DNA from 3 places in the Thauera sp. GDN1 genome. Region 1 is predicted to be linked to each of the others. Evidence: predicted binding sites of a transcription regulator. Region 1 holds the regulator's gene; each other region holds the start of a gene.
What was found. Region 1 encodes FNR, which switches genes on or off when oxygen is low (the NO sensors DNR and NnrR bind a similar motif). Its sites were predicted from a motif close to TTGANCTAGNTCAA; they were not measured.
Positions count from the first base shown of each region.

Region 1 (3,271 bases):
CGGTGGGCATGTCGCCGCTGTTGATGCGGCGCTGCGGCTTGAACAGCCCGGGCAGGTGCGCGTAGCTGTAGAGCGAGATGCGGTCGGGCGAGATCTCCAGCACCTGCTCGAGCGTGCGGTTGAAGCTGATCACGTTCTGTTTGGGCAGGCCGTAGATCAGGTCCATGCTCACCGACTTGAAGCCGGTGGCGCGCGCGGCGTCGATCACGAGCTTGGTCTCGTCGAAGCTCTGGATGCGGTTGACCGCGGCCTGCACGTCCTCGGCGAAGTCCTGCACGCCGACGCTCATGCGGTTGAAGCCGAGATCGGCGAGCAGCTTGACGGTGTCGAAATCGACCTTGCGCGGATCGACCTCGATCGAATACTCGCCGTTGGGCACCAGCGTGAAGTGCTCGCGCACCGCGGCCATCAGCTCGCGCATCTCGTCGTGCGACAGGAAGGTCGGGGTGCCGCCACCGAGGTGGAGCTGGGTCACCTGCCGGCTGCCCTCGAGGCAGGCGGCCTGCATCGCGATCTCTTTCGCCAGGTATTTCAGATACTTGGCCGAGCGCCCGTGATCCTTGGTGATGATCTTGTTGCAGGCGCAGTAATAGCAGATCGTGTTACAAAACGGGATGTGGAAGTATAATGAGAGCGGTTTGCTCACGCCGCCCACGGCCCTTTTGGCGAGCCAGGACTTGAGCGCCTCGGCGTTGAAGGCCTCGACGAAGCGATCTGCCGTCGGGTAGGAGGTGTACCGCGGTCCGTTGATGTCGAATCTACGGATCAGTTGCGGATCGAAGATGAGTTCGTTCTGACTTTTCATGATCTTGCTGCTGCAGGGTGTGCCGAACAATGGCAGACCAGCGCAATTTTTTGGTTGACGTGGGTCAACGAGCTTGATCTGAAGATCCACTCGTGCCCGAATCGGTGTCTTTTGTCGGGGAAGCAGGATTATCGTGCAGATGAGGGCGACCGTGCCAATTACCGTGAATGGGCTCAAGACCGCCTGTTCGCAGTGCAACCTCGTCGAGCTGTGCCTGCCCTTCGGCATGTCGGACAGCGAGCTGAGCCGCCTCGATGAACTGGTGGGCGCGCGCCGCAAGGTCAAGCGCCAGCAGAACCTCTACCGCGCCGGCGACAGCTTCGAGGCGATCTACGCCATCCGTGCCGGCTCCTTCAAGACCGACGTGCTGCTCGAGGATGGGCGCGAGCAGGTCACCGGCTTCCAGATGACCGGCGAGATCCTCGGGCTGGACGGCATCAGCACCGAGACGCACAGCTGCAACGCGGTGGCGCTGGAAGACAGCGAGGTGTGCGTGATCGCCTACGACAAGCTCGAGCAGCTCTCGCACCAGATCGAGGGCCTGCAGCTGCAGTTCCACAAGGTGATGAGCCGCGAGATCGTGCGCGACCACGGCGTGATGATGCTGCTCGGCTCGATGCGCGCCGAGGAGCGCCTGGCTGCCTTCCTGCTGAACATGTCGCAGCGTTTCAACGCCCGCGGGTTCTCGTCGCAGGAGTTCAACCTGCGCATGACCCGGGAGGAGATCGGCTCCTACCTCGGGCTCAAGCTCGAGACCGTGTCGCGCGCCTTCTCGCGCTTCCAGGAAGACGGGCTGATCTCGGTGCAGCAGAAGCACGTCCTGCTGCTCGACCCGGCCGGACTCAAGCGCCTCATCCAGCACCAGCAGGGCGTGCGCTGACCGCCGCCCGCCGCCGGATTCAGGCGAGGAATCCGGCCAGATTCTTGGTGAGGGCGACCGACACGATCCAGCCATAGACCATCAGCGCGGTGACGAAGGCGGTGACGCGGATGCCCACCGTCGGCCCGCGCTTGAGCGCGACGGTGCCGAGCAGGATGTAGGCGAGCAGGCCGGCAACCTTGGCCGTCACCCAGTCGGCGGCGAACGGGTACTGCTGGATCATCACCGCGAGGGTGATGGCCGACAGCAGCAGCAGGCTGTCGACGACGTGCGGCAGCACCCGGGTCAGCCGGTGGCGCAGCAGCGGACTGCCGGTGATCATCCACAGCCCGCGTAGCAGGAAACCGGTCGCACTGAGGACGACACAGGTGACATGCAGATGTTTGATCGCGAAATACATCCCTTCTCCTTCCGATAGCCGGCCACAGAGCCGGAAACAGCCGGCAACGCACCGGCTGGACTAGAATTGCGACGCCTTACGGAGAGTCTTTCGATGCCCCCTCATTCCCAGCTCGACATCCCGTCCCTGCTGCACCGGATCCCGCTGTTCAGCGAACTGTCGGACGCGGACATCCAGCTCGTCGCACGCTACACGCGTGACCGCCACGTCGCCCGCGGCGAGGTGCTGTTCCAGCGCGGCGACCAGCCGCACGGCTTTTACTTCGTCGTCTCGGGCCAGGTCAAGCTCGCATTCTCGTCGGCGCAGGGAACCGAGAAGGTGGTGGAGATCATCGGCCCGATGCAGAGCTTCGGCGAGGCGGTGATGTTCATGAACCACCCCTACCCGGTTTTCGCCGAGGCCCTGACCGACACCGTGCTCGTGCATGTCGGCCAGCAGGTGGTGACCGACCTGATCGACCAGGACTCCACCTTCGCCCACAAGCTGCTGGCAGGCATGGCGATCCGCCTGCACGGTCTGATCCAGGACGTCGAGACCTATTCGCTGCGCTCGAGCATGCAGCGCGTGATCGGCTACCTGCTGCAGGTCGCCGACAGCGACACGCCCAGCGAGATCGCCCTGCCCACCAGCAAGCAGGTGATCGCGTCCCGGCTCAACCTGACGCCGGAAACCCTGTCGCGCATCTTCCACGACCTCAGCGAGGCCGGCCTGATCAGCGTCCATGGCAAGCGCATCACGCTGCACGATCCGCAGCGCCTGTCGCGCTACAACGCCTGAGACCACACCCGGCCTGCGATCCGCGACGCCGGTCCCTCAGTTCAGCACGCAGGGCACACCCGGCACGGCGACCTCGACCTGACGCCAGCCGAGCTCGCGCTCGGCGAGGTCGGCGAGCGCCGATGCCGCGGACGGCTCGCCATGCACGACGAAGGTGCGTCGCGGCGGATTCCTGAACCCACGCAGCCAGTTCAGCAAGGCGGGCTGGTCGGCATGCGCCGACAGGCCGCCGATGGTGTGGATGCGCGCCCGCACCGGAATGCGCTCGCGGAACAGGGTGACCTGGCGCGCCCCATCGACCAGCCGCCGCCCCAGCGTCCCGGCAGCCTGGAAGCCGGCGATCACGATCGCGCACTCGCGCCGCCCCAGGTTGTAGCGCAGGTGATGCTTGATCCGCCCGGCATCGCAC
Region 1 is NZ_CP097870.1:3,096,410-3,099,680, forward strand. Features, by position in the region: gene hemN (oxygen-independent coproporphyrinogen III oxidase) at 1-805, opposite strand, end outside; gene fnr (fumarate/nitrate reduction transcriptional regulator Fnr) at 945-1,685, shown strand; gene CKCBHOJB_RS14225 (SirB2 family protein) at 1,705-2,085, opposite strand; gene CKCBHOJB_RS14230 (Crp/Fnr family transcriptional regulator) at 2,179-2,862, shown strand; gene CKCBHOJB_RS14235 (MBL fold metallo-hydrolase) at 2,899-3,271, opposite strand, start outside.

Region 2 (3,271 bases), 740 kb from region 1:
CAGGGCCTGGTGAGCCGTGTCGGCGCGGTGTTCGCGCCGCGCCGGCTGGGGGCGAGCGCGCTGGCCGCGCTGGCCGCGCCGCCCGAGCGTCTGGAGGAGGTCGCCGCACGGGTGACCCGCGAACCCTCGATCAACCACAACTACCAGCGCGAGCATCGCTACAACCTGTGGTTCGTGGTCACCGCGGCCTCGCGCGCGCAGCTCGACGAGGTGGTCGCCGGCATCGAGCGCGACACCGGCTGCGCGGTCATCGTGCTCCCTCTGGAAGAAGAGTTCCACATCGACCTCGGCTTCGACCTCAAGCAAGGGGGACAGGAGCGCAGGGCGCGTCGGGCGAGCGCTGCCGGCGAGCCGATCGCGCTGGCAAACGGCGACGAGGGCTGCAGGCTGCCGGAGGGCGACCGCCAGCTGATCGCCGCGCTGCAGGGTGGCCTCGCGCTCGAGCAGCGGCCGTTCGCACGCCTTGCGGCGAACGTGGGGCTGGATGAGAGCGCAGTGATCGGGCACATCGAAGCCTGGCTTGTCGAGGGCCTGATCCGGCGCTTCGGCGTCGTGGTGCGCCACCATGAGCTCGGCCTCGAGGCCAACGCCATGTGCGTGTGGGACGTGCCCGATGCGGAGGTGTCCGAACTCGGTCGCCAGCTCGCGCGCGAGGCCGCGGTCACGCTGTGCTACCGGCGCAGCCGGGTGCTGCCCGACTGGCCCTACAACCTGTTCTGCATGATCCATGGCAGCGCGCGCGAGGAGGTGCTGGCCGCACGCGAGGACATCGCCGCGCGCCTCGGCCTCGACCGCCATCCGCATGCGGTGCTGTTCAGCTGCAGGCGCTTCAAGCAGACCGGGGCACGCTACCTCGGCACCCGGGATGTCGCCAATGTCTGAGTCCACGAACACCACGGCGGCGCCCGCCGGACGGCGCGGCGTGGCCGCAAGGCGTGCGCCCGACGACATCGACCGCCGCCTGATCAATGCGCTGCAGGGCGAGTTCCCGCTCACCGAGACCCCCTTCGCCGACATCGGCGCCGCCCTCGGCCTGGCCGAGGCGGACGTCATCGCCCGCCTGCAGTCCCTGCTCGACGATCGCGTGCTGACGCGCTTCGGTCCGATGTTCCAGATCGAGCGCATGGGCGGCGCGTTCTGCCTGGCAGCGATCGCGGTGCCCGAAGCGCGCTGGGCGGAAACGGTGGAGGCGGTCAACGCCTTCCCTGAAGTGGCGCACAACTACCGTCGCGAGCATGCGCTCAACATGTGGTTCGTGCTCGCCACCGAGACCCGGGAAGGCATCACCGACTGCGCGCGCCGCATCGAGGCTGCCACCGGCCTGGTGGTGCACCTGTTCCCGAAGGAACGCGAGTATTTCGTCGAGATGAGGCTGGAGGCCTGATGGTGCAAGCGATGCCCGACAACCGAGCGGTGGCCCAGGCGGACGAGGGGGGCGGGACGCATGCGCCCGAGGTTGATGGCGCCGGCCTCGCCGAACTCGACCGCCGCCTGGTGCTCGCCACCCAGGGTGGATTGCCGCTGGTGCCGCGGCCCTACGCCGCGGTGGCGGCGCAACTCGGCGTCGACGAGGCGCTGGTGCGCACGCGCCTGGCGGCGATGCTCGCCGACGGCCGCATCCGCCGCATCGGCGCGGTGCCCAACCACTACGCGATCGGCTACACCGCGAACGGCATGAGCGTGTGGGACATCGACGATGCGGTGATCGACGCGGTTGGCGAGCGCGTCGGCGCGCTCGACTTCGTCACCCACTGCTATCGCCGTCCGCGCCACCTCCCCGACTGGCCTTACAGCCTGTTCGCCATGGTGCATGCCGGCAGCCGCGAGGCGGCGCTCGAGCGCGTGGAGGAGATCGCCGCGCTGATCGATGCCGAGTTCCCCGGCGCCTGCCGTGGTCGCGACGTGCTGTTCTCGGCGGGCATCCTGAAGAAGACCGGGCTGCGGATCGGCGGCTGAAAGCGCTGGCGGACTGTCGGCGCGCCGCCCCTCCCGCTGATCGGGAGGCCCTTGACCCGCGTCATTTTCTGCACGCGGCGGGTCGGGTCAAATGAGCCCCATTCAGGAGGCTCCCATGTTCCGCATCTCCCAATTCATCCGCGAGCTCGACCACCCGACCCCCGCAGGCCCGCGCCGCAATCCGCCCGGCCCGGTGGTGATCTGGAACCTGATCCGGCGCTGCAACCTGACCTGCGAGCATTGCTATTCGATTTCGGCGGACAAGGATTTCCCGGGCGAGCTGAACACTCAGGAAGTGTTCAAGGTCATGGACGACCTGAAAGCCGCGCGCGTGCCGGTGCTGATCCTGTCCGGGGGCGAGCCGCTGCTGCGCCCCGACATCTTCGACATCGCCCGTCGCGCCAAGGGCATGGGCTTCTACGTCGGGCTGTCGTCCAACGGCACGCTGATCGACGAATCCAACATCGACGCCATCGACGACATCGGTTTCGACTACGTCGGGGTCAGCCTGGACGGCATCGGTGCGACGCACGACCACTTCCGCCGCAAGCAGGGCGCGTTCGAGGCTTCGATGCACGGCATCCGCCTGTGCCGCGACCGCGGCATCAAGGTCGGCGTGCGCTACACGATGACCGAGGGCAACGCCCACGACCTGCCCGCGCTGCTGAAGCTGGTCGAGGACGAGCGCATCGACAAGTTCTACTTCTCGCACCTCAACTACGCCGGCCGTGGCAACAAGAACCGCGCTGGCGATGCCCGCCACCGCACAACCCGCGAGGCCATGGAGCTGCTGTTCGAGACCTGTCTCGACCTGCACCGGCGCGGCATCGACAAGGACTTCGTCACCGGCAACAACGACGCCGACGGCCCCTTCCTGCTGCACTGGGTGCAGCGCCGCTTCCCCGAGCAGGCCGCCCACATCGAGGCCAAGCTGCGCCAGTGGGGCGGCAATGCCAGCGGGGTGAATGTGTCCAACATCGACAACCTGGGCATCGTGCATCCGGACACCATGTGGTGGCACGTGCCGCTGGGCAACGTGCGCCAGCGCGCCTTCGGCGAGATCTGGAACGACCTCTCCAATCCGCTGCTGGCCGGGCTCAAGCAGCATCCACGCACGCTCGAAGGGCGCTGCGGCGCGTGCAGCTACCTCGACATCTGCAACGGCAGTTCGCGCGTGCGCGCCGAACAGGTCACCGGCAATCCGTGGGCGGAGGATCCGGCCTGCTACCTGTCGGACGAGGAAATCGGCGTCAGCGCCGAGGACTACGGCGCCGAACGCGTGGTCACCACCCCCTGGACGCGCATCAACAAGGTG
Region 2 is NZ_CP097870.1:2,351,653-2,354,923, reverse strand. Features, by position in the region: gene CKCBHOJB_RS10880 (Lrp/AsnC family transcriptional regulator) at 1-882, shown strand, start outside; gene CKCBHOJB_RS10875 (AsnC family transcriptional regulator) at 875-1,384, shown strand; gene CKCBHOJB_RS10870 (Lrp/AsnC family transcriptional regulator) at 1,396-1,956, shown strand; gene nirJ (heme d1 biosynthesis radical SAM protein NirJ) at 2,072-3,271, shown strand, end outside.
Region 2: nirJ (heme d1 biosynthesis radical SAM protein NirJ) is a predicted target of FNR. The motif match lies at 2,008-2,021, and genes of this name have one in related genera.

Region 3 (3,271 bases), 1.8 Mb from region 1:
ATCCTCGACACCGTCTGCTACGACCCCTACATGATGGACGTCGATGGCCTCGAGAAGAAACCCGACACCCTCAAGGGTCGCTTCGACGACCGTTTGTTCGCTGGTCTGTTCGCGGAGGAACTCGGTGCGGTGATCCAGATCCGCCGCGAGGAACGGTCGCGCATCACCGAGGCGCTGCGCGCAGCCAAGCTCGCCTATCACTTCATCGGCGAGCCCAACGACAAGGACGAGGTCCGTCTGCGCCGCAACGCCAAGCTCGTGTTCTCCGCCAGCCGCGGCGAACTGCTGCAGGCGTGGTCCGAGACCAGCTACCGCATCGCGAAGCTGCGTGACGATCCGGAGTGCGTGCAGCAGGAGTTCGACGCGCTCGCCGACGCTAGCGATCCCGGCCTGTCGGTGGCGCTGTCCTTCGACGTTCGCCAGGACGTCGCCGCACCCTTCATCGCCAGCGGCGCGCGGCCCAAGCTCGTCGTGCTGCGCGAGCAGGGTGTGAACTCCCAGTTCGAGATGGCCGCCGCCTTCGAGCGCGCCGGCTTTACCCCGGTCGATGTGCACATGTCCGACCTGCAGGCGGGCCGCATCGACCTCGCCGACTTCCATGGCCTGGCCGCGTGCGGTGGCTTCTCCTACGGCGACGTGCTCGGCGCCGGCCAGGGCTGGGCGAAGTCCATCCTGTTCAACAATCGCCTGCGCGACGAGTTCGAAGCCTTCTTCCGCCGCAGCGATACCTTCGCGCTGGGCGTGTGCAACGGTTGCCAGATGATGGCCCACCTCGCGCCGATCATCCCCGGGGCCGAAGCCTGGCCGACCTTCCACCGCAACCGCAGCGAGCAGTTCGAGGCCCGCTTCGTCATGGTCGAGGTCACCGACAACCCGTCCATCCTGCTGCAAGGCATGGCCGGCAGCCGCATGCCGATCGTGGTCAGCCACGGCGAGGGCAGGGCGGTGTTCCGCAGCGAGAGCGACCGTGAGCGTGCATTGCTCGCGCTGCGCTACATCGACAACCACGGCAACCCGGCGCAAGCCTATCCAGCCAACCCGAACGGCTCGCCGGCCGGTGTCACCGGCTTCACCACCGCCGACGGCCGGTTCACGATCATGATGCCGCACCCGGAGCGCACCGCGCGCACCCTGCAGATGTCGTGGGCACCGCAGTGGCTGGTCAAGGATAGCCCGGACGCCTCGCCCTGGCTGCGAATGTTCCGCAACGCAAGGGTCTGGCTCGGCTGAGCCTAGTTTCCATTACCCCGGGGGCTCCCGCCGCCCCTGGGCGTCGATCGCGTCATTGTCGGCGCACGGAAGGGCGCCCGCAGTGTGGCCGACCGTTCGAGGCGGGGCGATCGACCGTGTCGCGACGCGTTGAGAACCGGTGGCTGAGCGACCCGTGGGCAATATGGGCGAAGGCTGATACGGATCAAGGTTACGCACGATCAGTCGGGTAATATGCGCAACGTCATCGATCGTTCCCGGACTCATTCGCCCGCCATGCACGCCTTTCGTCAGCGCCTTTTCGCCTGGATCGCGATGTTCGCGATGCTGGTGAGTGCGCTCGCGCCGGCGGTCAGCCGGGCGATGGGGCCGGACGAGAACGGGCGTTATTTCATCGAGCTTTGTTCGGCCGAGGGGTCGAGCCTGATTTCGCTGACCGCCGCCGAGGCTGCGCTCTACGGCGACCACGTGATTCCCGCCGGGGACGGCGAGGGCGACGAGTCAGCCATGCTCGAGAACTGCGCCTACTGCGCGGCCCCGTTCAACTCGGCCATGCTGCCGCCGGCAGGTTCGCCGCCGGTGTTCGCCACCGCGGGCAGCCTGCCCGCACCGCTGCTGTTCTTCGTTTCGCCGCGACCGCTATTCGCCTGGTCGCCGGCTCATCCGCGCGCGCCGCCCGCGCGTGCGTGACACCGACGCCGTTCGACGCGCCCCGCGCTCGAACAGGCGTCCTTCTGCTTCACCCCCTGTTTCCTCGAATGCAGTCAGGGTCATCGGTCCGCGATGATCCTCCGGTCGTGCCACGTGCGTACCTCAGCCCCCGCCGATATCGGGACGCGTGCGCGCCGGACAGGCTGCGTCGTGATCGCCATATCCATGTGGAGAAAATCGTCATGAAAAAACTTGCCCTTGCAGCTTTCGTCGGCCTGTTCAGCCTCGCTGCGTCCGCCGAGGTAACCGTCGCCGAACCCTGGGTGCGCGCGACGGTGCCCGCGCAGAAGGCAACCGGCGCCTTCATGAAGCTCACTTCCGATGCAGATGCCCGCCTCGTCTCGGCCGCCTCGCCGGTGGCCGGCGTGGTCGAGATCCACGAGATGCTGATGGAGAAGGACGTCATGAAGATGAGCCCGGTCCAGGCGCTCGACCTGCCGGCCGGCCAACCGGTCGAGCTCAAGCCGGGCGGCTACCACGTGATGCTCATGGACCTGCAGGCCCAGGTGAAGGAGGGCGACCAGGTGCCGCTGACGCTGACCGTCGAGAACAAGGACGGCAGCCGCCAGACGATCGAGCTCACCGCGCCGGCACGTCCGCTCAATGCGCCGATGAAGATGCAGCACGGCAAGCACTGAGCTCCTGCGGATCGCAGTGACGTGGCGGCCTGCGGCACGGTCGCCATGATGACTGCGGACTGACTGTTCCCCTTTCGAAAATTGATCTCCGATCGCCCATGGGCGAGCGGACGGGACTTCTCATGCCTGCGATCCGCGTGGATCCGGCGGAATGCCCGATCGACGAGAAAATTCATCATGCACAACACCTTCCGACGCCTGCCACTCGCCGTGGCCATTTCCCTCGCGCTGCCTGCCTTCGCGCTCGCTCAGGAGACCACCTTGGGCAGGATCGTGGTCACGGGCTCCGCGACCGCAGCCAATCCGACCGAGGTGGCGCCCGGAACCGTGCAGGCGCTGCGGCCTGCTACGAGCGACACCGCGTCCTTGTTGCGTGACGTGCCCGGCGTGAGTACCTATGGCGCAGGCGGGATGTCCAGCCTGCCGGTCATTCGCGGCCTTGCCGACGACCGGATCCGGGTCAAGGTCGATGGGATGGACCTCATTGCGACCTGTCCCAATCACATGAACCCTGCGCTTTCCTATCTCGATCCGGCCAACGTCGGCCTGCTGGAGGTCTATCCCGGCGTCTCGCCGGTGAGCGTGGGCGGCGACAGCATCGCCGGCACCATCGTGGCCGAGAGCAAGGCGCCGGTGTTTGCCGAGCCGGGGCAGGGGATCGTGAAAACGGGCGAGATCAGCGGCTTCTACCGCAGCAACGGCGACGCCGTCGG
Region 3 is NZ_CP097870.1:1,319,045-1,322,315, forward strand. Features, by position in the region: gene purL (phosphoribosylformylglycinamidine synthase) at 1-1,230, shown strand, start outside; gene CKCBHOJB_RS05975 (DUF2946 domain-containing protein) at 1,486-1,899, shown strand; gene CKCBHOJB_RS05980 (copper chaperone PCu(A)C) at 2,103-2,558, shown strand; gene CKCBHOJB_RS05985 (TonB-dependent receptor) at 2,736-3,271, shown strand, end outside.
Region 3: CKCBHOJB_RS05975 (DUF2946 domain-containing protein) is a predicted target of FNR. The motif match lies at 1,405-1,418, and genes of this name have one in related genera.